DNA from 3 places in the Sphingopyxis sp. Geo48 genome. Region 3 is predicted to be linked to each of the others. Evidence: predicted binding sites of a transcription regulator. Region 3 holds the regulator's gene; each other region holds the start of a gene.
What was found. Region 3 encodes LexA, which represses DNA repair genes until DNA is damaged. Its sites were predicted from a motif close to GTTCCNCNCTTGTTCT; they were not measured.
Positions count from the first base shown of each region.

Region 1: a site for LexA is predicted at 2,425-2,440, ahead of recA (recombinase RecA). Genes of this name have one in related genera too.
Region 2: a site for LexA is predicted at 5,971-5,986, ahead of uvrA (excinuclease ABC subunit UvrA). Genes of this name have one in related genera too.

Region 1 is NZ_CATKPA010000001.1:633,469-641,286, forward strand. It holds gene QOL79_RS03265 (hybrid sensor histidine kinase/response regulator) at 1-2,048, shown strand, start outside; gene QOL79_RS03270 (response regulator) at 2,041-2,397, shown strand; gene recA (recombinase RecA) at 2,515-3,597, shown strand; gene speB (agmatinase) at 3,834-4,649, shown strand; gene QOL79_RS03285 (glutathione S-transferase family protein) at 4,667-5,293, shown strand; gene QOL79_RS03290 (hypothetical protein) at 5,283-5,882, shown strand; gene QOL79_RS03295 (hypothetical protein) at 5,983-6,717, shown strand; gene alaS (alanine--tRNA ligase) at 6,781-7,818, shown strand, end outside.
Region 2 is NZ_CATKPA010000002.1:193,439-201,256, forward strand. It holds gene QOL79_RS07610 (RloB family protein) at 1-241, opposite strand, end outside; gene QOL79_RS07615 (AAA family ATPase) at 228-1,601, opposite strand; gene QOL79_RS07620 (putative quinol monooxygenase) at 1,649-1,960, shown strand; gene QOL79_RS07625 (hypothetical protein) at 2,409-2,960, shown strand; gene uvrA (excinuclease ABC subunit UvrA) at 3,065-5,959, opposite strand; gene QOL79_RS07635 (M13 family metallopeptidase) at 6,193-7,818, shown strand, end outside.
Region 3 is NZ_CATKPA010000002.1:673,000-680,817, reverse strand. It holds gene QOL79_RS10040 (citrate synthase) at 1-685, opposite strand, end outside; gene gltX (glutamate--tRNA ligase) at 721-2,175, opposite strand; gene QOL79_RS10030 (ComEC/Rec2 family competence protein) at 2,281-4,383, shown strand; gene lexA (transcriptional repressor LexA) at 4,337-5,014, opposite strand; gene QOL79_RS10020 (molybdopterin molybdotransferase MoeA) at 5,080-6,270, opposite strand; gene moaC (cyclic pyranopterin monophosphate synthase MoaC) at 6,267-6,740, opposite strand; gene trpC (indole-3-glycerol phosphate synthase TrpC) at 7,070-7,818, opposite strand, start outside.

The DNA of each region.
Region 1 (7,818 bases), on a different contig from region 3:
CGGGTCTGCCGGTCGATGCACGCGGCGCCGAGGCATTGAAGAACGCCGGCCGCACCGCATGGCGCGACGGCGAGGGGGTCGCCGACGATATCGCCGTCGGTCCGTTGCAGCTTCGTGCGCATATCTTCCGTACCGGGCAGGCCGAGGATTATCTTGTCTGGCGCTTTTCGGCAAACGAACGGCTCGATCTTGCGACCGAGATCGTCCGCCATCTCGACGGGCCGGCGGGCCTGACGCTCGCGCAGGCGGGCGTCATGGCGGCGCTCGTCAGCGCCGAGGGGCGGCTCCGCTCCGCAAATCGCGCCTTTCTGCTCCGCGCGCTCGATGAGGCCGATCAGGCACATTATGTCGGGCGCGACGTGTCGGCGATGCTGCGGCTCGACGAAGCGGGTTCACTCTATTTCGCGCGCGAGGGCGACCGCGCGACGCCGGTGCGGATGATCCAGATCCCGCTCGCCCCCGCCGACACCCACGGACCGGTGCTGCTGACGATGCTCGACGAGGAGATCGGGCCCGCCGATCGCGGCACTGCGCAGGCCTATGTCGAAACCTTGCTTTCGCTGCTCCCGTTCGGGCTCGCGCTGGTCGATCGCGACGGCCGATTTCTCTACATGAACCGTGCGTTCAAGCGCGCTGGCAATGTCGGCGAAGGCCGGATGCCACGCTATCCGGGCGACCTTGTCGTCGGCGAGGACAAGGGGCCGCTCGCCGACATGATCCGGCGCCACAGCAGCGGGCAACAGGTCGGAGGCGACTTGTCGATCCGGCTGGTCGGGCAGGGTGACGATCCGGTGTCGATGCGCGTCGTCGGCGTGCGCGGGCTCGGCGAGGCGGCGGTGCTGCTCAGCCTCAAGGATTCGAGCGAGGAATCGCGGCTCAAGCGGCAGGTCGCCCAGGCGTCGAAGATGCAGGCGGTCGGCCAGCTTGCGGGCGGCGTCGCGCACGACTTCAACAATATCCTGACTGCGGTGCTCGGAAGCTGCGACCTGATGCTGATGCGTCACACACCCGGCGACAGCGACTATGACGACATCCAGCAGATCCGCAGCAACGCGAACCGCGCCGCCAGCCTGACCCGGCAATTGCTTGCTTTCTCGCGCCAGCAGACGCTGCGCCCGCAGATCCTGCAACTGCCCGACGTCATTTCGGAGGTGTCGCATCTTCTGAAACGTCTGATCGGCGATACCGTCCATTTGTCGGTCCATCACGGCCGCGGGCTCGGCGCGGTGCGTGCCGATCCTGGGCAGCTCGAACAGGTGATCATCAACCTTGCGGTCAATGCGCGCGACGCGATGCCCGGCGGCGGGACGCTGACGATCGAGACCTATCCGGTATCGGCGGCCGACGTGCGCCAGATGGGCAGCGAGTTCATGCCGCCCGCCGACTATAGCGCGCTGAAGGTCAGCGACACCGGCACCGGAATCCCCGCCGACGTGCTGCCGAAGATCTTCGAGCCCTTCTTCACGACGAAGGACGTCGGCAAGGGCACCGGGCTCGGGCTGTCGACGGTCTATGGCATCATCAAGCAGTCGGCAGGCTTCATCTTTGCCGACAGCAAGCCCGGCAAAACCAGCTTCACCATCTACCTCCCCGTCCACCGCGCCGAGCACGGCGCACCGGCGACGCCCACGCCGGTGTCGAAGCCGAAAAAGAGCCAGTGGGGCACGGGTACCATTCTCCTCGTCGAGGATGAGGATATGGTGCGTGCGGTCGCGGAACGAGCCCTGGCCCGTGCGGGTTATACGGTCGTCACTGCATCGCAGGGAGAAGAGGGCTTGGAACGTTTCGCCGGGATGGAAAAGGTCGATCTCGTCGTCAGCGACGTCGTGATGCCGACGATGGACGGGCCCGCGATGGTGCGCGAGATGCGCAAGAAGCGGCCGGCGCTGCCGGTCCTGTTCATGTCGGGCTATGCCGAGGAGCAGCTTCGTCAGTCGATCAACATCGACGACGTCGCCTTCCTGCCCAAGCCCTTCTCGGTCGCGCAGCTTGCCGAGGCGGTGTCGGCGGCGCTCGACAATGCGGCGCATCGGGCGTCCGATGGCTGACGCGAATCGCATTCTGCTCGTCGAGGACGATGTGCTGATCGGCATGATGCTCGTCGACATGTTCGACGCGCTCGGCCTGCCCGAACCCGCGCAGGCCACGACGAATGAAGAGGCGCTGGCGATCATCGCCGCCGAAGCGATCGGCGGTGCGCTCGTCGACATCAACCTGGGCGACGAAAAGGGCTGGCCGATCGCCGATGCACTGGCCGCGCGCGGGATTCCTTTTGCCTTCACCTCGGGCGGCGGCGACATCATTCCGGCGGAACATGCGCATCGGCGGCTGGTCGCCAAGCCGTTCCGGATCAGCGATATCGAAGCGGTTCTGGACGAATTTTCGGCCGGAAACTGAGCATTTCTTCCCCTTCGATTTTTCTTTGTTCCCCACTTGTTCCATGAGAACAAATATGGCACATAGTCTGCCATTGCGATGCTTCTGCCGTCGCTCTAGAGCTGGAAAGGGACGGTCATGGCCGGACAATTGTCACTCGTCGAATCGGGGAAATCAGTGAACGGAACGGACAGGCAGAAGGCGCTCGACGCCGCGCTCGCGCAGATCGATCGCGCGTTCGGCAAGGGCTCGGTGATGAAGCTGGGCTCGAAGGAAGCGATGCAGGTGGAGGCGATCTCGACCGGCTCGCTTGGCCTCGACATCGCGCTCGGCGTCGGCGGCTTGCCGCGCGGACGCGTCATCGAAATCTACGGCCCCGAAAGCTCGGGCAAGACCACGCTGGCGCTGCACTGCATCGCCGAGGCGCAGAAGATGGGTGGCACCGCGGCCTTCGTCGACGCCGAACACGCGCTCGACCCCGTCTATGCGCGGAAGCTGGGCGTCGACATTGACGAACTGATCGTGTCGCAGCCCGATACGGGCGAGCAGGCACTCGAAATCGTCGACACGCTCGTCCGCTCGAACGCGATCGACGTGCTCGTCGTCGACTCGGTCGCCGCGCTCGTCCCGAGGGCGGAGATCGAGGGCGAGATGGGCGACAGCCACGTCGGGCTTCAGGCGCGCCTGATGTCGCAGTCGCTGCGCAAGCTCACCGGCTCGATCAGCCGTTCGCGCTGCATGGTGATCTTCATCAACCAGCTGCGCATGAAGATCGGCGTGATGTACGGCAATCCCGAAACCACGACCGGCGGCAACGCGCTCAAATTCTATGCATCGGTGCGTCTCGACATCCGCCGTACCGGCCAGATCAAAGATCGCGACGAGATCGTCGGCAACACCACCAAGGTGAAGGTCGTGAAGAACAAGGTCGCACCGCCGTTCAAGCAGGTCGAGTTCGACATCATGTACGGACAGGGCATTTCGAAGATCGGCGAGATCCTCGACCTCGGTGTCAAGGCGGGGCTCGTCGAAAAGTCGGGCGCCTGGTTCAGCTATGATTCGATCCGCATCGGGCAGGGCCGCGAGAATGCGAAGAATTTCCTGACCGAAAATCCCGAACTGATGCAGCGTCTCGAAAGCGCGATCCGTAGCCGTACCGACGCGGTGGCCGAAGAGATGATGGCCGGCCCCGATGATGAAGGCGACGATGGCGATCTTTGATCGCCGCTACTGACGCCATCCGGCCGGTTTCCCCGATCTCGGCAGAAACCGGCCAGCCGACGGCGGCGGGCCCCGCGGTCTCCTTGCGACCGCACCGTACCTGCGCAGCCCCTCTCCTGCAGGTCGGCCCGCCCGCCGTCCATTGCTCGCCGGTGATCAGGGAATGGCGATTTCCTTGAGCCAATTCTCAACCACCAGCGCCTTGCGCGACCTTCGCCAGCGGCTACAAGCAGCCCATGCCCGCGATCCGTCTTTTCGGCCTGCCCACCGACGTCAACAGCAGCTTCGAGCGCGGAGCGGCGGCGGGGCCGGCGGCGATCCGCGCCGCCTTGCGCAGCGAGCGCGGCAATCTGGCGAGCGAGCTTGGGCCCGAGATCGGCGTCGATATCGCCTTTGCCGACGACGGCGACCTGCCGCTCAGCGAAGACACGGCGCGCGACGATGCGGCGATCCGGCGCCACGTCACCATGCTGCAAGAGGATGGTGAGGTGCCATTGGCGCTCGGCGGCGATCATGCGGTGACCTTTCCGCTCGTCGAGGCGGCGGCAACCTGTTTTGGCCCGGTCAACATCCTTCACTTCGACGCGCATCCCGATCTCTACGACGATTTCGGCGGCAATCCGCGCAGCCACGCCTCACCCTTTGCGCGCATTTGCGAGGCTGGCCATGCCGGGCGGCTGGTGCAGGTCGGCATCCGGACGCTGAACAGACATTGCCGCGAGCAGGCCGAGCGCTTCGGGGTCGAGATCGTCCCGATGGCCGGGTTCACGCCGGGCGCGGTGCCCGTACTCGAAGGTCCGCTCTACATCTCGATCGACCTCGACGGGATCGATCCGGCCCAAGCGCCCGGCGTCGCGCATCCCGAGCCGGGAGGTCTGACCGTCCGCGAGGTGTTGGCGGTCCTCCACAAGCAGACCGCACCGATCGTAGGCGCCGACATCGTCGAGCATCATCCCGGCCGCGACGTGGGCGGCGTCACGGCGATCCTCGGCGCGAAGTTGGTGCGCGAACTCGCGGCGCTGATCGACCGCAACGGACCCTATCCAAATTGACCCCGAAGGAGAGAGCGATGAGCCTGATCGTCCACCATCTCAACAACAGCCGCTCGCAGCGCATCCTCTGGCTGCTCGAAGAGATTGGCGCGCCCTACGAAATCAAATTCTACGATCGCGACCCTGTCACGAATCTCGCGCCGCCCGAACTCATCGCGGTTCACCCGCTCGGCAAGTCGCCGGTGCTGGAGGATGCCGGGCGCATCATCATCGAGTCGGCGGCGATCGCCGAATATATCTGCGACTATCATGGCGGTGAGAAACTGGTGCCGCAGCGAGGCACCGACGACCATGTCCGCCACCTGCAATGGATGCATTTTGCCGAAGGCTCGGCGATGACCCCGATCCTGCTGCGCATTTATACGGCGCGTCTCGGCGAAGCGGCCGCGCCGCTCGAAGCGCGGATCACGCAGCAACTCGATTCGCACTTTGCCTATATGGAAAGCGCGGTCAGCGAGGATGGGCATTTCGTCGGCGATAATCTGACCGCCGCCGACATCATGCTGAGCTTTCCGGCCGAGATCGCAATCATGCAGGGACTGGCGCAGCGCTTTCCGAAACTCGCCAATTTCGTGAATGCGTGCCACGGCCGGCCGGCGTGGCGCCGCGCGCGGGAGAAGGGCGGCGCCTATTATGGCTATTGATCGCCGGCCCGGCGGTCGGTTGTGGTTGGTGTCGGCTTTCCTCCTTTCCGGTATCCCGGCGGCTTTCGGCGCGCCGCCGCTGATCGCGCCCGAGGTCGAGCGCGACGTGGTCGTGCCCGGGGGCGTGATCTTCAAGCCGACGGCGGCGGATGAGGAGGGAGCGGTTGATCGTTTCGCGGAATATACGCTGGCGCTGGCGCGGCGCGACTATGCTGCGGCCTATGCGATGCTGCGCCTGTCCTTCCAGGCGGCGAACCCGCGGCTCGAATGGGAAATGAACCTGCGCAAGCGCGCTGCGATCTGGGCCGATGGCCGGATCCGTGTTTTGCGGTTGAGCTGGTATCCCGACCCTGCCGGACAGCCCCCGGGGCTTTACGCCGCCTTCGATTTTCGCGGCGACCGGGCGGACGGGACGATGGACTGCGGCTATGTTGTCGTTCACCGCGCGAAACCGGGCGACGGCTTCACCGTGGTGCGGATCGACACGTCCGAAGTCCCGCCCCAGTTGGTGGAGGATGGCGTGCCGAAGGCCGATGTCCTGCAGCAACTGCCCTGCTATCTCGGCAAGGGCATCGCCACCTCCTTTTGAGGCGGTCAGACAACCCGAAGAAATTAGACTTGTCGAGCCTTGCCGCCCGATCCCATATGATCCCCGCCGTGGAGCGCGGCGCCAACAGGGGGTGGGCGGCATGAGTTTTCTGGCGATGGCATTGATGCTGGCGGTTACCGAGCCGGGAATCCGGATCGATGCGGTGCCCGGCCGCGGCTATACAGCGACGGTCGACAGCTTTGAATCGGCGGCCTTCGGCAAGGTCATGGAACGAGTGCAGGCAGAGGCGGTGCGTCGCTGCGGCAAGCTCGGAACCCGCTTTGGCCGGCATTATTTCGACAGCCGCATCGACACGGCGCGCAACGTGATGCTGATCGAGAATCTGCGCCAGAACTTCTTCTGCTTCGATCCGGCGACCGATCCGTACAAGCCGGTGCCCGCCGATTGGACCGCAAGCGCGGCGGAGACCGCGAATGTGACGGTCTTCGTGACGCGCTTTCTCGATCGGCTGAACCGCGGCGATGCTGCTGGCATGGCGATGATGGATCCGATCATCGAGATCAGCAAGGCCGACTGGGACGGGCTGGTCAAGGGCGCGACGCAGGGGCGCACGGGCAGCGCAGGGACGCTCACGCCGAAGTTCGTGACGTGGAGCAACAATCCGGCGGGGGCTGCCTATCCGGGCGCCTATGCCTTCTTCTCGGTGATCGACGATCATCCGGGGATCGAGGGGACGTGCGGCGGGATCATGGTGCAGCGGGTGCGCGAGAATGAATATCGCATCTCGCAATATGACGTGCAGTTCATTCCGACCGCGCTGGTCGAGCAACGGGGTTTGACCGACGACGAACTCGACGGACTGTGCGCGCGCTGACGGCGCGGTACCTTCTCGTTCGTAATGCTTGAGAAACGCGGCGTGTCGCACTAGATCGCGCGCATGACCTCGACCAACGACATTCGCCGCTCTTTCCTCGACTATTTCGGGGAGGCGGGCCACCATATCGAGCCGTCGGCGCCGCTGGTGCCGTACAACGACCCGACGCTGATGTTCGTCAACGCGGGCATGGTGCCGTTCAAGAATGTATTCACGGGGCTGGAGAAGCGTCCGTACAGCACCGCGACCTCGTCGCAGAAGTGCGTGCGCGCGGGCGGCAAGCACAACGACCTCGACAATGTCGGCTATACGGCCCGGCATCACACCTTCTTTGAAATGCTGGGGAATTTCTCTTTCGGCGACTATTTCAAGGAACAGGCGATCGCCCATGCATGGACCCTGATCACCAAGACCTGGGGCCTGCCGCCGGAAAAGCTGACCGCGACCGTCTATCACACCGATGACGAGGCCTATGACCTGTGGCGCAAGATCGCGGGTCTGCCCGAGGATCGCATCATCCGCATCCCGACCAGCGACAATTTCTGGTCGATGGGCGACACCGGGCCGTGCGGTCCGTGCAGCGAAATCTTCTATGACCATGGCGACCATATCTGGGGCGGCCCGCCGGGATCGCCCGAGGAGGATGGCGACCGCTTCGTCGAGATCTGGAACCTGGTGTTCATGCAATATGAACAGTTGCCCGGCGGTGAACGCGTCGACCTGCCGCGGCCGAGCATCGACACCGGCATGGGGCTCGAACGCATCGCGGCGGTGCTGCAGGGCGTTCACGACAATTACGACACCGATACGTTCAAGGCGCTGATCGCGGCGTCGGTCGATCTGACCGGTGTTCCGGCCGAGGGTGGAAGCCAAGCCAGCCACCGCGTGATCGCCGACCACCTCCGCGCGTCGAGCTTCCTCGTCGCCGACGGCGTGCTGCCGTCGAACGAGGGCCGCGGTTATGTGCTGCGCCGGATCATGCGGCGCGCGATGCGTCATGCGCATCTGCTGGGCGCCAAAGATCCGTTGATGCATCGGCTGCTGCCGTCGCTGACCGCCGAGATGGGCGCGGCCTATCCCGAGCTGATCCGCGCGCAGCCG
Region 2 (7,818 bases), 480 kb from region 3:
TGTCGATGCCTTGGTCTTCATTGCGGATTTGGTCCGCGTACCCAACGACGGAGCCGGGATCGGAGCCGCATTCCTTTCCCAGCACCTTTAGCTGGATATTTGCGGCCCGTAGCGCATCGAGGAACTGTCCGAAATAAATTGTCTCAGTTTTCTCGCCTTCGCAAACTATCACTATCCGCTTTGCTGGTTTGCGGGATGCTGGTTTACGATTTAGCTGGCTAGCAAATTTACGGGATCTCACGCCACAACTCTTCAGATTTTTCGAACGCCCTCACGACTTCTCCGACATAGGGAACTCCCCCGTAGCGGCCGGTCAAATATCCTTTTTCTAACGCTTCATCTTTCCTAGGCGAAAAATCAGTCAATGGAGTGAGACTGGTTTCACCGTGCTGGCTCTTGTCCACGAACCAAACTTGATCGCGCCTAAAGTAATGATCTCTCAAGAGGCTCGTGTCGTGAGAAGTGAAAACGATCTGAGCTCGCTTCCTGTTGAGGTCGGGATTCGAGAAAATGTCGATCAAAGTGTGAACGATCAGAGGGTGAATAGATGTGTTTATCTCGTCTATCACCACGCAATATCCGTTCTGAAGCGTATCAAATAGTGGTCCTGCAAGGCCAAATAGCGCATTCGTACCTGTAGATTCGTCGTTAGGCGTCATAGGCACATCCGACCCATCATCGCCAGTTCGAATAAAGGCGACCTCTCTCTCCTTTAGCTCTCCAGCCTTATTAATAAATTCGCTAAAAAGCTCCGGTTTCATCAAATCATTCAATGCCGATGTATCGAAGTCCGACTCCTTAACGTCTATACGCTTTATCCCTAGGTCTAATTTTGACAAGAACTTGGCCACGACTTCCGAATTTTTCTCAGAAGTGCATTGCTTAGTAGTGTAACCTGTCGCGGGATGAGAGGAGTCGTACATCTGAAAATACTCCGTAATCCACACATATGGATCACGAAGTGATTTAGAATTTAGAAAATTTGCTGTAGACAGATACAATGAATTGTCGGTTGTCGCGTTTTTCCAAACTATCTTATTGCCTTTAAGCTCATTTCCAAATATATATCTATAGCTTTTACCCTGAAGTTTTCTCGAAAAGATATTTTTGAATCTCTTTGATTTTTTGAGAGAGCTTAGCTTTTCTTCTGTTATTTTTTCCGAGTTAAAGCTTAGTTCGTACTGATAAATCGTTTCTTTGTACGAGAAGAGGATGCGAAAGGACGTGTCTTTGTCTCGTAGCGTTGATACAAGTCGGTTTGGATGCCATTCTATTTTATCTTTCGCATCGGATTTTGCCGAATTTTCTACCATTTTTCTTAATGTTGCCATCGCGGCAATTAGGTTCGATTTGCCTCCTCCGTTTTTGCCGAGAACAATGACGGAGGTCAAAAGTTTGATATCGAAGCCTGGCACCGCGACTTCTCGCCCCGTGCTCTTCTCCTTAAGTTTGGACGCGACGAGCGAAAGGGTCTGCTCTGCGCCAATGGAGCGAAAGTTCGATATTGAAAATTCTATGAGCATGGGAAACCCAAATAAATGTGGCAAAATTTGACAGGATTGATTTTCCCGCATTCTATGAATGTTCGGATCGATCCGCAATCGTTTTCCTGCTTCAAATGCTATGCATCAATCAAGGCGCTAAGAAGATGATCCTCATCACCGGCCACGTCATCCTCACCCCAGAGCATCGCGAGCGCATGATCGCGATAGGCGCCGAGCATAGCGCGCGGTCGCGGGGCGAGCCGGGGTGTCTGGCGCACAACTGCCACATCGATGTCGAGAACCCCGACCGGCTGATGTTCGTCGAGGAGTGGGAGAGCATCGACGCGGTGCGCACCCATTTCGCGGTCCCCGCGTCCGCCGCCTTCGTCGCCGAAATGCGCGCGCTCTCGCCGCAGCCGCCCGCGATCCGCATCTACGCCGCCGAGGATATCACGGCAAAGCTGATGGGGGCTTAGACAAGATTATCTCACGCGAAGGCGCGAAGGGGGTTGCGTGGGGTTTCTGGCGGCGGGTTTGGCCGCTGGCGGCGTCAAGTCTCACACAAAGACACAAAGACACGAAGAGGGCGGTTGGAGACGCTGAGGCCGCGTGTCGGCCGGACGTCGGCGGGATTATAGCCGGACTTTGTCCGGCCTTGATCGACGCAGCCGTCGTTCGGCAATCGAGTGGTCGCGCCCGAAAACAGCCCCCTTCGTGTCTTTGTGTCTTTGTGTGAGAAATCCCTTCCTTCTTCTTCGCGCCTTCGCGCCCCTTCGACTGCCCTGGCGGGCGCTCGGGACAGGCTTCGCGTGAGATAATTCTTCCATCACTCACGAAGCAGGGTAACGGAATGGCTTCGCCTTGCCCGCCACGCCATTGTTTGCCACAGCTTCGCAGCGCGGCGCGCGCCGCATCGGGGGGCAAATGAGCGGGTTCGAATTCATCTTTTCGCTGTTCGGGCTGATCCTCGGCCTCGCGCTCGCCGAGGGGCTGGGCGGATTGAGCCGCGCGCTGAAGGCCAGCCACCGCGTCCGCATCGGCTGGCCGACCGCGCTGCTCGGCCTGTTCGTGTCGTGCGACGTCGTCACCTTCTGGATGTACGGCTGGTCGTTGCGCGACCTGCTGCCCTTGAGCTGGCCGGTGCTGTTCGGCGGCTTCATCGTCACCGCCCTCTATTTCGTCGCGGCCAGCCTCGTCTTTCCCGACGACCCGGAGGCGTGGCACGATCTGAACGCCCATTTCGACGCGCATCGGCGCAAGGTGATCGGCGGCGTGTTCCTGTGCAACGTCGCATTGCTGGCCACCGTCGGCTGGCTGCACGGCCTGCCGGCGGCGACCAGCATCCGCACCGTCATCGTCGCTTGGAGCTTCTTTCCCGTCGCGCTGCTCGCGATCTGGACGAAGGACCGGCGCGTCGCCTGCGCCTGCCTGATCTGGCTGATCGCGCTCTACCCGCTGTCGGCGGTGTGGCACTAATCTCTCCCCTCCCATTTATGGGAGGGGTCGGGGGAGGCGATGTCGATGTCGCGCGGGAGGCTGCAGGCCCTCCCCAAACCCCTCCCTGAAGGGAGGGGCTTTCGTCATTTCCCCAACAGCGGCGCCAGATACTGGCCGGTAAAGCTCCGCTTCTCCTTCACCACCTGCTCGGGCGTCCCCGCCGCGACGATCTCGCCGCCCTTGACCCCGCCTTCGGGGCCCAGGTCGACGATCCAGTCGGCGGTCTTGATGACGTCGAGGTTATGTTCGATCACCACCACGCTGTTGCCCTGATCGACCAGCGCCTGCAGCACTTCGAGCAGCTTGCGGACATCCTCGAAATGCAGGCCCGTCGTCGGCTCGTCGAGGATGTAGAGCGTCTGCCCGGTCGAGCGCCGCGACAGTTCCTTCGCCAGCTTCACCCGCTGCGCCTCGCCGCCCGACAGGGTCGTCGCCTGCTGCCCGACCTTGATATAGCCGAGCCCCACGCGGACGAGCATTTCCATCTTGTCGCGGATCGCGGGCACCGCCTTGAAAAACTCCGCCGCATCCTCGACCGTCATGTCGAGCACGTCGGCGATGCTCATCCCCTTGAACTTCACCTCCAGCGTTTCGCGGTTGTATCGTTTGCCGTGGCACGTCTCGCACGTCACATAGACGTCGGGCAGGAAGTGCATCTCGATCTTGATCAGCCCGTCGCCGGTGCAGGTTTCGCAGCGCCCGCCCTTGACGTTGAAGCTGAAGCGTCCGGGCTTGTACCCGCGCGCCTGCGCCTCGGGCAGCCCGGCGAACCAGTCGCGGATCACCGTGAAGGCGCCCGTGTACGTCGCGGGGTTCGACCGCGGGGTGCGGCCGATCGGCGACTGGTCGATGTCGATCACCTTGTCGCAATGTTCGAGGCCGGTCAGCGCGTCGTGCGGCCCCGCGACCAGCCGCGCGCCGTTCAGCGTCCGCGCCGCGCTGGCATAGAGCGTGTCGATGACCAGGCTCGACTTGCCCGACCCCGACAGGCCGGTGACGCAGGTGAAGGTGCCGAGCGGGATCGTCGCGGTGACATTCTGAAGATTGTTCGCGCGCGCGCCCTTCAGCACCAGGTCGAAGCCGTTGCCGGGGCGGCGGCGCGCCGGCACCTCGATCTTCTTCGCGCCGGTCAGATACGCCGCGGTCAGGCTCTTCTTGTTCGCCAGCACCTGTTTCAGCGTCCCCTCGGCGACGATCTCGCCGCCGTGGACGCCCGCGCCGGGGCCCATGTCGACGACATAGTCGGCGTGGCGGATCGCGTCCTCGTCATGTTCGACGACGATCACCGTGTTGCCGAGGTCGCGCAGGCGCTTCAGCGTCGCGAGCAGCCGGTCGTTGTCGCGCTGGTGCAGGCCGATGCTCGGTTCGTCGAGCACGTAGAGGACGCCCGACAGGCCGCTGCCGATCTGGCTGGCGAGGCGGATGCGCTGGCTTTCGCCGCCGCTCAAGGTGCCCGACGTGCGGTTGAGGTTCAGATAATCGAGCCCGACATTGTTGAGGAAGCCGAGCCGCTCGTTGATCTCCTTCAGGATCGCCTTCGCGATCTGCCGCTGCGTCTCGTTCAGCTTCTCGTCGAGCGTGCTGAACCACGCGAGCGCGTCGGCGACCGAGCGCTGCGCCGACATGCTGATATTCTCGCCCGCGATCTTCACCGCCAGCGGTTCGGGGCGCAGCCGCGCGCCGTGGCACGTTTCGCACGGTTGCGCGGTCTGGTACTTGCCCAGTTCCTCGCGCATCCACGCGCTCTCGGTCTGCAACATCCGGCGGTTGAGGTTGCCGATGACACCTTCGAACGCCTTGTGCGTCGTATAGGTGCGCTTGCCGTCCTTGAAGGTCAGCTCGACCGGCATCCCGCCGGTGCCGAAGAGGATGATCTGCTGCACCGCGCCGGGCAGGTCCTGCCACGGCGTGTCGAGGCTGAAGTCATAGGCTTTGCCCAGGCTTTCAAGCACTTGCATATAATAGGGCGAGGGCGGGTTCGATTTCGCCCACGGCACGACCGCGCCCTTCTTCAGGCTCAGCGCATGGTTGGGGACGACCAGGTCGGGGTCGAACTCCAGCCGCTCGCCCAGGCCGTCGCACGCGGGGCAGGCGCCCTGCGGCGCGTTGAAGCTGAACAGCCGCGGCTCGATCTCCGCAATCGTGAAGCCCGACACGGGGCATGAGAACTTCTCGCTGAATATCAAGCGGTTGGCCGGTATTCCCGCGCCCTTCATCGCCCCCCCGGCATCTTCCTCCTCGCGCCCCGGCACCGGCCCGTCGGCCATGTCGACATACGCGACACCTTCGGCAAGTTTCAGCGCCGTCTCGAAACTGTCGGCAAGCCGCGTCTCGATCCCCTCGCGCACCACGATGCGGTCGACCACGACCTCGATGTCATGCTTGTATTTCTTGTCGAGCGCCGGGGCATCCTCGATCTCGTAGAACTCGCCGTCGATGCGGACGCGGGTGAACCCTTCCTTCTGCCACTGCGCCAGCTCCTTGCGATACTCGCCCTTGCGCCCGCGCACGACCGGCGCGAGCAGATACGCGCGGGTGCCCTCGGGCAGCTCCATGACCCGGTCGACCATCTGGCTCACATTCTGCGCCGAAATCGGCTCGCCGGTAACGGGCGAATAGGGGATGCCGACGCGCGCCCACAGCAGGCGCATATAGTCGTAGATTTCGGTCACCGTCGCAACGGTCGAGCGCGGGTTTCGGCTCGTCGTCTTCTGCTCGATGCTGATCGCCGGCGACAGCCCGTCGATATGCTCGACGTCGGGCTTCTGCATCATCTCGAGGAACTGGCGCGCATAAGCCGACAAGCTCTCGACATAGCGCCTCTGACCCTCGGCATAGATGGTGTCGAAGGCGAGGCTCGATTTGCCCGAGCCCGACAGGCCGGTGATCACGATCAGGCTGTCGCGCGGCAGGTCGACGTCGACGCCCTTAAGATTATGCTCGCGCGCGCCGCGCACCGAAATATGGGTGAGACTCATGGGAGGGGTATGTTCCAGATTTGTTCTATTGGCGCAAGAGGCGGTTCCGCGCCGGTTCGCCGGTAAGATAGGAGGCCCGGCGCCGCACCGCAATGTGGTGGCATTCCACCAACATGCCAAAGGCTTCGACCAATGCCGGGCGGCTTGCTTGACCCCGTGACGTCGCAGGCGGACAAGAATGGCCATTCGCGCCGCCTCGACCCGGCGGTGCAGAACAATCAGGAGACGGGGTAATGAAAAGCTTTCTAACGAGCGCCGCAGGGCTGGCGATCGCTGCCGCCTTGGCTGCGGCGCCTGCAATGGCGAGCGACAACACAATGTCCGCGACGCTGGTCGCCAAGGCCGATGGCGAAGGGGACGCCGCGGTGAAGGGCGATGCGTCGCTGAAAGCGCTGACCTTCGGGACATGGGGCGTCGACCTTGCCGCGCGCGACACCAATGTGAAACCCGGGGACGACTTCGACAGATATGCGAACGGCGGCTGGTTTGCGCGCACCGAGATCCCGGCCGATCAGGCGTCGGCGGGTGTCGACTATGATGTTTACAACCTGACGCAGCGCCAGCTCGGACAGCTTGTCACTGGAGCTCCCGCGACGTCGCAGGTCGGCGGCCTATACCAGAGCTTCATGGACGAGAAGCGGGTCGACGCGCTGGGCGCCAAACCGCTGATGGCCGACGTCGACGCTGTTGCGGCGATCAAGGACAAGGGCGCGATGGCGCGCTTCATGGGCTCGACGCAGGGGACGTTTGGCGCGACGATCGTCTCCGGCGGCCCCTATGCCGACACAAATGATCCGACGGTGAACGTCCTGTGGCTCGGCCAGGCGGGGCTCGGGCTTCCCGAACGCGACTATTATCTGAACGACAGTTTCAAGACGCAGCGCGATGCCTATCGCGCCTATATCGTGCGAACGATGAAGATGGTCGGCAATGCTGCGCCCGAGAATGCGGCGGATGCGATCATGGGCTTCGAAACCGAGATCGCGAAGGTCAGCTGGGCGATCGCCGACCGCCGCGACATCGGCAAGATCAACAATCCGATGTCGTCGGACGAACTCGCGGCCTTTGCTCCGGGACTCGACTGGAAGGCGTGGTTCGAAGGCGCCGGCATCGGACCGCAGAAGCGGATCATCGTCAACGAGAATACGGCGGTGCGCGACATTGCGGCGCTCTATGCAAGGACGCCGCTCGACACGATCAAGCTGTGGCAGCAATTCCACATCGCCGACAATGCGGCGCCCTATCTCTCCAAGGCATTCGTCGACAGCCGCTTCGAATATACCAAAGTGCTGAGCGGCGTCGGCGAACTTCGTCCGCGCTGGAAGCGCGGGCTGACGCTGGTCGACGGGAGCCTCGGCGAACTGGTCGGCGAAACCTATGCGAGGCAATATTTCCCGGCGAGCGCGAAAGCGAAGATGGAAGCGCTGGTCGCGAATCTGAAGCTCGCGATGGGCGATCGCATCCGCAGCAACAGCTGGATGGCGCCCGAGACCAAGGCGGCGGCGCTCGACAAGCTGGCGAAGATGGACGTCATGGTTGGCTATCCCGACAAATGGCGCGACTATTCGGGGCTCAAGATCGATCCGACCGACCTCTATGGCAATGTGAAGCGCAGCGCGGCGTTCGAATATGCCTATTCGCTGTCAGACCTGAACAAGCCCGTCGATCGCAAGAAATGGTCGATGAACCCGCAGGAGGTAAACGCCTACAACGGCGGCCTCGAGAACAAGATCGTGTTCCCGGCCGGCATACTGCAGGCGCCTTACTTCAGCGAGAGCGTCGACGATGCAGTCAACTATGGCGCGATCGGCGCCGTTATCGGCCACGAGATCTCGCATGGCTTCGATGATCAGGGGCGC
Region 3 (7,818 bases):
GATCGGCATGAAGGATGAAGATGCGGTCGAGCGCCCGCTCGACGGCGGGAACCACCTCATATTCCTCGGCGGGAACGCCGAAGGTCATGCGGAGGAAATTGCCGGTGTAGCTGAGGTCGTTGCGCGGATAGACGAAGGGCTGACCGATCGAATATTTATACGCCATCGCCGCGATCGTCGGCATCTTCGCGATCAGCCGGTGGCTCGCGACCATGCGCTGGTACGGGTCGTGAATCTCGGTCGAGTCGTGATAGAAGGCCGAGAGCGCGCCAACGACGCCGCACATGACGGCCATCGGGTGCGCGTCGCGACGGAAGCCGCGGTAGAAGGTCGCGAGCTGCTCGTGCAGCATCGTGTGGCGCGTGATCGTATTGTCGAAATCGCTGAGTTCCTGCGCGTTCGGCAACTCGCCGTTGAGCAGCAGGTAGCAGACTTCCATGAAGCTGGAATTTTCGGCGAGGTCGCCGATCGCATAGCCGCGGTGGAGGAGCACGCCCTCGTCGCCGTCGATGTAGGTGATCTGCGACTCGCAACTCGCGGTCGAGGTAAAGCCCGGATCATAGGTGAAGGCGCCGGTCTGGGCGTAGAATTTGCGGATATCGACGACATCGGGGCCGACCGTGCCCTTGAGCACGGGATTCTCGACGGTGGTGTCGCCCAGGGTGATCTTTGCAGTATCGGTCATTTTCTTCCCCTGATGCTAGGGCGGGAGACGTTGCGTTACGCCCCTGCCGGATAATTGTGCGCTGCGTCAAGTCGCGCCAGGCTCGCATCACGGCCGAGCAGGAGCAAGACGTCAAAAATCCCCGGCGACACCGTTCGCCCGGTGAGCGCGGCGCGCAGCGGCTGCGCGAGTTTGCCGAGCCCGACTCCGGCCGACTCGCTTGTCGCGCGAACCGCCGCCTCGATATCTTCGCCAGTCCAGCCGTTCAGGCCGCGCAGCTTTTCGGTGACGCTCGCGAGCACTCCCTCCGGAGCGTCCCTTAGCACCTGCGCCGCCTTTTCGTCCACCGCCAGCGGCAGGTTTTCAAAAAGGAAAAGCGCGCCTTCGGCGACTTCGTCGAGGGTCTTCGCGCGCGGCTTCAGCGACTCCATCGCGCGGGTGAGCAGCGCAAGGTCGGCATCGCCGAGCGCACGGCCGACGAGCGTTTCGACACGCGGCGCAACAAGGCCGGCGAGGCGGGCGTCATCGGCTTCGCGGATATAGTGGCCGTTGAGATTTTCGAGCTTCTTGAAGTCGAAACGCGACGGCGAGCGGCCGACATTGGCGAGGTCGAACCATTCGACCGCCTGCTCCCGGCTGATGATCTCGGCGTCGCCATGCCCCCAGCCGAGGCGGAGGAGATAGTTGTTGATAGCCTCGGGCAGATAGCCAAGCTCGTCGCGATAGGCGTCGACGCCAAGCGCGCCGTGGCGCTTCGACAGCTTCGCGCCGTCGGCGCCGTGGATCAGCGGCACATGGGCATAGATCGGCTCGCGCCAGTTCATCGCGCGGAGCAGCGCGAGCTGGCGGAAGGCATTGTTGAGATGGTCGTCGCCGCGGATGACGTGGGTGATCCCCATGTCATTGTCATCGACGACGACGCTGAGCATGTAGGTCGGCGTGCCGTCGCTGCGGAGCAGGATGAAGTCGTCGAGCTCGGCATTCTGGACGGTAACCGCGCCCTGCACGCGGTCGTGGATCGTCACCTCTCCCTCCTGTGGTGCGCGCAGCCGGATGACGTGCGGGACCGCCGGATCGCCGTCCTCGCGGTCGCGCCATGGGCTGCGGACACGGAAAGGAATGCGCTTCTCCTGCGCCTCGGCCCGCATCGCGGCGAGTTCGTCCTGCGTCAGGTAGCAGCGATAGGCCTCGCCCCTCGCAAGCAGATCGTGCGCAACCTCGGCATGACGCGGCGCGCGCGCGAATTGATAGACGGTCTCGCCGTCCCAATCGAGGTCGAGCCACCGCATCCCATCGAGGATCGCGTCGATCGCGGCGTCGGTCGAGCGTGCGCGGTCGGTATCCTCGATGCGGAGCAGGAATTTGCCGCCGTGGTGGCGCGCGAACAGCCAGTTGAACAGCGCCGTGCGCGCGCCGCCGATATGGAGATAGCCGGTCGGTGAGGGGGCGAAGCGCGTCACGACGTCAGCGCCGGTCGCTTCTGCCAGATCGGTTGGGGTTTCGGTTGCCACCTTGGCCTCTTTCTTTCATTCTGCCGCCCTTGAGGGTCGGAGGTCGGGGCAGCCCCTAGCATGGCGACAAGGCGGCTTCAAACGCCCATTGGCCTGCGCTTTGCGGTGCCGTTGCGCCGGCTTTTGGCCGACATCGAAGCGCGACTCGACAGCGAGCGGGAACGGACGGGGTTGTGGCTGCCCGTGGCGCTCGGCACGGGCATCGCGGCATGGTTCGCCTTGCCTGCGGCGGCGCACTGGACCGGCTTGCTGTTCATGCTCGCGAGCGGCGGGCTGGCCGGGTTGCTCATCGGATGGTCGAGCCGGATCGGCCGCATGGTTATGGTGGGCTGCGGCATCATCGCGATCGGGGTGCTGCTGATATGGGCGCGCGCGACATCGGTCGGTGCGCCGGTGTTGGCGCAGCCCGCGACGACGGCTTTTTCGGCCGAGGTCGAGGCCGTAGAACCGCTGCCGGCGCGGGGCGAGACGCGACTGATCCTGCGCCCGCGCGGACGCGACGACCTGCCACCGCGGGTTCGCGTCACGCTGCGGGGCGAAGCGCGCGGCACGATCATGCCGGGCGAGCGGATCGGGCTGCGCGCGCGGTTGATGCCGCCGCCCGCGGCAAGCCTGCCCGGAAGCTATGATTTTGCGCAGCGGGCGTGGTTCGACCGGATCGGCGCGGTGGGAACTGTATTGGGCGATGTTTCGCGCGCGCCGGGCGCGGGGCAGGGCGGGCAACCGCTGCGCGCCCGGCTGAGCGAGCATATCCACCGCCAGATCGAGGGTTCGCCGGGCGGGATCGCGGCGGCGCTGGTCACCGGCGACCGGGGGGCGATCTCCGCCGAAGACGAGGAGGCGATGCGACGAAGCGGGCTGGCGCACCTGCTGTCGATCAGCGGGTTGCACGTCACCGCGGTGATCGGGTTTGCCATGCTGTTTGCGCGGCGGCTGTTCGCCCTGAGCCCGCGCCTGGCACTGGGCGGATATGTGCTGCCGGTCGCGGCGGCCGCCGGGGCGCTGGCGGGGGCGGGCTATACGTGGCTAGCGGGCGCCGAGGTGCCGACATTGCGATCGCTGATCGCGGCGCTGCTGGTGCTCGTCGCCTTGCTGATGGGGCGCGAGGCGCTGACCTTGCGGTTGGTCGCGGCGGGCGCCTTGATCGTCCTCGTCTGGCGGCCCGAGTCGCTCGTCGGGCCGAGCTTTCAGCTGAGCTTCGCGGCGGTGACGGCGATCGTCGTGCTGCACGAAAGCCCCGCCATGCAGCGCTTCATGGCGTGGCGCGACGAAGGACTGGTGCGACGCTGGGCGCGCGGGATCGCCGGCCTGCTGGTCACCGGTCTGGTGGTCGAGGTCGCGCTGGCGCCGATCGCGTTGTTCCATTTTCACAAGGCCGGACTTTACGGCGCGCTGGCAAATGTCGTCGCGATTCCGCTGACGACATTCGTTGTCATGCCGTTCGAGGCGCTCGCGTTGCTGTTCGACAGCCTGGGGCTCGGAGCACCCTTCTGGTGGGTTGCCGAGCAGGCCCTGCGAGTCCTGATTGCGCTCGCGCATCAGGTCGCCGACGCGCCGGGTGCAGTCGCTACGCTACCGCGGTTTCCGGCATGGGCGTTTGCGCTGGCGGTCGCTGGCGGCTTGTGGATTCTCGTCTGGCAGCGATCATGGCGCTGGTGGGGACTCGCTCCGCTCGTCGCGGGCATGGCGGTGCTCGTCCTGCAGCCGCGCCCCGATTTGCTGATCACTGCCGATGGTCGAAACATCGCCGCTGCCGTGCCCGGCGGCGGTTATGCGCTGCTGCGCGATCGCGCGGGCGACTTCGTCCGCGACACGATGAACGAAGCGGCCGGCAGCGACGCGCCGCTGGGCGCGCTGGCCATGCTCGACCATGTCGAGTGCAATGTCGATTTCTGCCGCTGGGTACAGGAGGGCCGCATCGTCCTCGCCTCCCGCGGCCACGACCGGATCGAGGGAAGCGTGATGGCGCCCGCCTGTGCCGCCGCCGATGTGGTGATCAGCGACCGTTGGCTACCGCGCGAATGCGTCGGGCGCTGGCTGACGATCGACCGCGACAGTCTGGCGGAAAGCGGCGGGCTTGCCATCTACCTTGGCGAAAAGCCGAAAGCCGTCGCCGCGCTGACGGCGGGCGACGGCCATCCGTGGCGCAATGCGCCGCAGGTCAGTGGTAACGACGAAGCAGTCCCGAAAGCCGCCCTTGCACAATGACGCGCCCAGCTTCGTAGCGCTGGGGTTCGTACGAACTGTTTGCAGGATCGAGCCGGATCATCTTGCCTTCGCGGCGGAAGAATTTGAGCGTCGCATCCTGTCCGTCGACGAGCGCGACGACGATATCGCCCTCGCGAGCGGTGCTGACCTTCTGAATCAGCGCATAGTCGCCGTCGAAAATCCCCGCCTCGACCATCGAATCGCCCGAAACCTCGAGCGCGTAATGTTCGCCGGCGCCGAGCAGCGCGGCGGGAACCGCTAGCTGGTTGTGATCCTCGAACGCCTCGATCGGGACGCCGGCCGCGATCTTTCCGTGCAGCGGCACTTCGACGATATCGTTCGCGGCAATCGGTTTGAGCGAGGGGGCGGGCTTGCGGAGCGGAACCACATTATCGTTGCGCACGGGCGTCTTGGCCGCCTCGGGCACCTTCAGCACCTCGAGCGCGCGGGCGCGGTTGGGCAGGCGGCGGAGAAAACCCCTTTCTTCCAAGGCGCTTATCAGGCGATGGATACCCGATTTCGACTTCAGGCCCAGCGCTTCCTTCATTTCCTCGAACGACGGCGAAATGCCGCTCGCGTCAAGGCGCTGCTGGATGAAGTGGAGCAGTTCGTGCTGCTTCGCGGTCAACATCGCTTGTTCTCCATGAGGTCAGTTCCGGACATAGGGAGAACGATAGTGGAACAAACCGGAACTTGTCAAGCGATAGCGATATAGTCCGCTTGTTCACCCACCAAGCGCGCCGGCGCAGCGATGTCGCGGATCACCAGCGCGTTCGCTTCGGCGAGCGGCACGGTGCGGCCGCTATCCTGTCCGTCGAAGACCGAGAGCAAGCCGCCCTCCAGCCGTGCGCGGAGATAGTCGCGCCGCTTCCCACCGGGGCCGAGCGCGGCGGCGAGTGGGGCTTGCCGAACCTCGGGTAACGGCGCGTGCGCCCCGGCGAGGTGGCGAACGAGCGGGAGGAGGAACAGCGTCGCGGTGACAAAGGCGGACGAGGGATTGCCGGGCAGGCCGAGCAATATGGCGTCGCCGATACGGCCGGCAATCAGGGGCTTGCCCGGGCGCATCGCGATCTTCCAGAAATCGAGAGAGCCGCCAGCGTCCTCAAGCGCGCCGCGGACATGATCATGATCGCCGACCGAGGCGCCGCCGACGGTCACGATGACGTCGTGACGTCGCGCCAGGTCCCTGAGAACACGCGATATCATCAGCCGGTCATCGCGAATGTGCAAAGGCAGCGAGACGTCGGCGGGCTCGGTCCCGAGCATCGCCGCGAGCATCGTGCCGTTGCTGTCCGGGATCTGGCCGGGCGCGAGCACGTGGCCCGGCTGGACGAGCTCGTCGCCGGTGGTGATGATCGCGACGCGCGGACGGGTGCCTACCGTCAACTGCGCGGCGCCGCTCATGATCGCGGCGGCAATGACGCCGGGCGTGACGCGGGTTCCGGCGGCGAGAAGGCGCGCGCCCGCCGGAAAGTCGCTCGCGCGCGACCGGACGTGCTGGCCCGGCCGGATCTCGTCAGCGGTGGCGAGGCGCAAATGCGTGCCCTCGGCAATGGCATTCTCCTGGATCACGATCGTGTCGGCGCCCTCGGGAAGCATCGCGCCGGTGAAGATGCGCATCGCCTCGCCGGGGCCGACACGCTGGGACGGCACGCTGCCCGCCGCGATTTCGCCGGTCACTGCCCACGGGCCAAACAGGTCGGCGGCACGGATCGCGTAGCCATCCATCGCCGACAGGTCGCCCGAAGGCTGGTCCCGCTGGGCGAGGATATCCTGCGAGAGATATCGTCCAAGCGACTGGGAATAGATGACATTCTCGCTACAGAGCGGCCCTCGCAGGGCCAGCAGCCGGGCCTGCGCCTCCTCGACCGGGAGCAGGCCGCTCATTCGGCGCGCCAGTCGCCCGAGCGACCGCCGCTCTTTTCGAGCAGGCGGATATCGCCGAGGATCATCGCGCGGTCGAGCGCCTTCGCCATGTCGTAAAGCGTCAGGAGCGCGACCGATGCAGCCGTGAGCGCCTCCATTTCGACGCCGGTCGGGCCGGTCGTCGCGGCGGTTGCGCGCACGGCGATGCCGTTGCTTTCCCACGCGAACTCGACCGACACTTTGGTGAGCGCGAGCGGGTGGCAGAGCGGAATGAGATCGGCCGTGCGCTTGGCGGCCATGATCCCGGCGATACGCGCGGTCGAGAGGACGTCGCCCTTGGGCGCGTTGCCGCTGCGGATCGCGTCGAGCGCATCGGCTGACATCGTGATCCGGCCGCCCGCGACGGCGCGGCGCCCGGTGGCGGGCTTGGTCCCGACATCGACCATATGCGCGGCGCCGGTGTCGTCGAGATGAGTCGGTTTGGGTTTCATCGTCGGGACCGAAGCAAGGCAGGGCTGGAAAGGCAAGGGGAATGGCAGGAAACGACCGGTTGCGGCCATTCGCTCCTCCCTGTCGCGCAGCGATGGGGAGGTGGCAGCCCGAAGGGCTGACGGAGGGGCTTATGGCGCGACGTCGTGGCCCCTCCACCATCGCCTGCGGCGACGGTCCCCCTCCCCATCGCTTCGCGACAGGGAGGATGGTTCCCTCTTCGTCACCCCGGACTTGATCCGGGGTCCATGACTTCGCCGCCGCCGTGGATCCCGGGTCAAGCCCGGGACGACGAATAACGTGGCGTCCGCTTCACACCCCAAAGCGGCCGTCAGCCTTCGAGCAGCGCTTTCGTTGCCGCGGTGACGTCGTCCTGGCGCATCAGGCTTTCGCCGACGAGAAAGGTTTTTACGCCGCTTTCCGCGAGGCGTTGGCAGTCTGCATGGGTCGCGATGCCGCTTTCGCCGACGAGCAACGTGCCCGCCGGAACGCGCTTCGCAAGGCGCTCGGTGACGGCGAGATCGGTTTCGAAGGTGCGCAGGTCACGGTTGTTGACGCCGATCAGGCGCGACTGGAGCTTGGCCAGCGCCCGGTCGAGTTCGGCTTCGTCGTGGACTTCGACGAGCACGTCCATGCCGCGCTCGACCGCTGCCGCCTCGATGTCGCGCATAGCGCCGTCGTCGAGTGCCGCGACGATGATCAGGATCGCATCGGCGCCGATCGAGCGCGCCTCGGCGACCTGCCAGGGGTCGATCATGAAATCCTTGCGCAGGACGGGCAGATCGCACGCGGTGCGCGCGGCGATGAGGAACTCTTCATGCCCCTGAAAATAAGGGGCGTCGGTGAGCACCGAGAGGCAGGCCGCGCCGCCGGCGGCATAGGCGCGGGCATGATCGGCGGGATTGAAATTGTTACGAATCAATCCCTTGGAAGGCGATGCTTTCTTGATTTCGGCGATCAGGGCGTAGCCGCCCGCATCGATCCTTGCCTGCAGGGCGGCTTGAAAGCCGCGCGGAGCGCCCGCGTCGACACGGTCGAGGTCAGCCATCGAATAGGCCTGCCGCCGGGTCGCGACCTCAT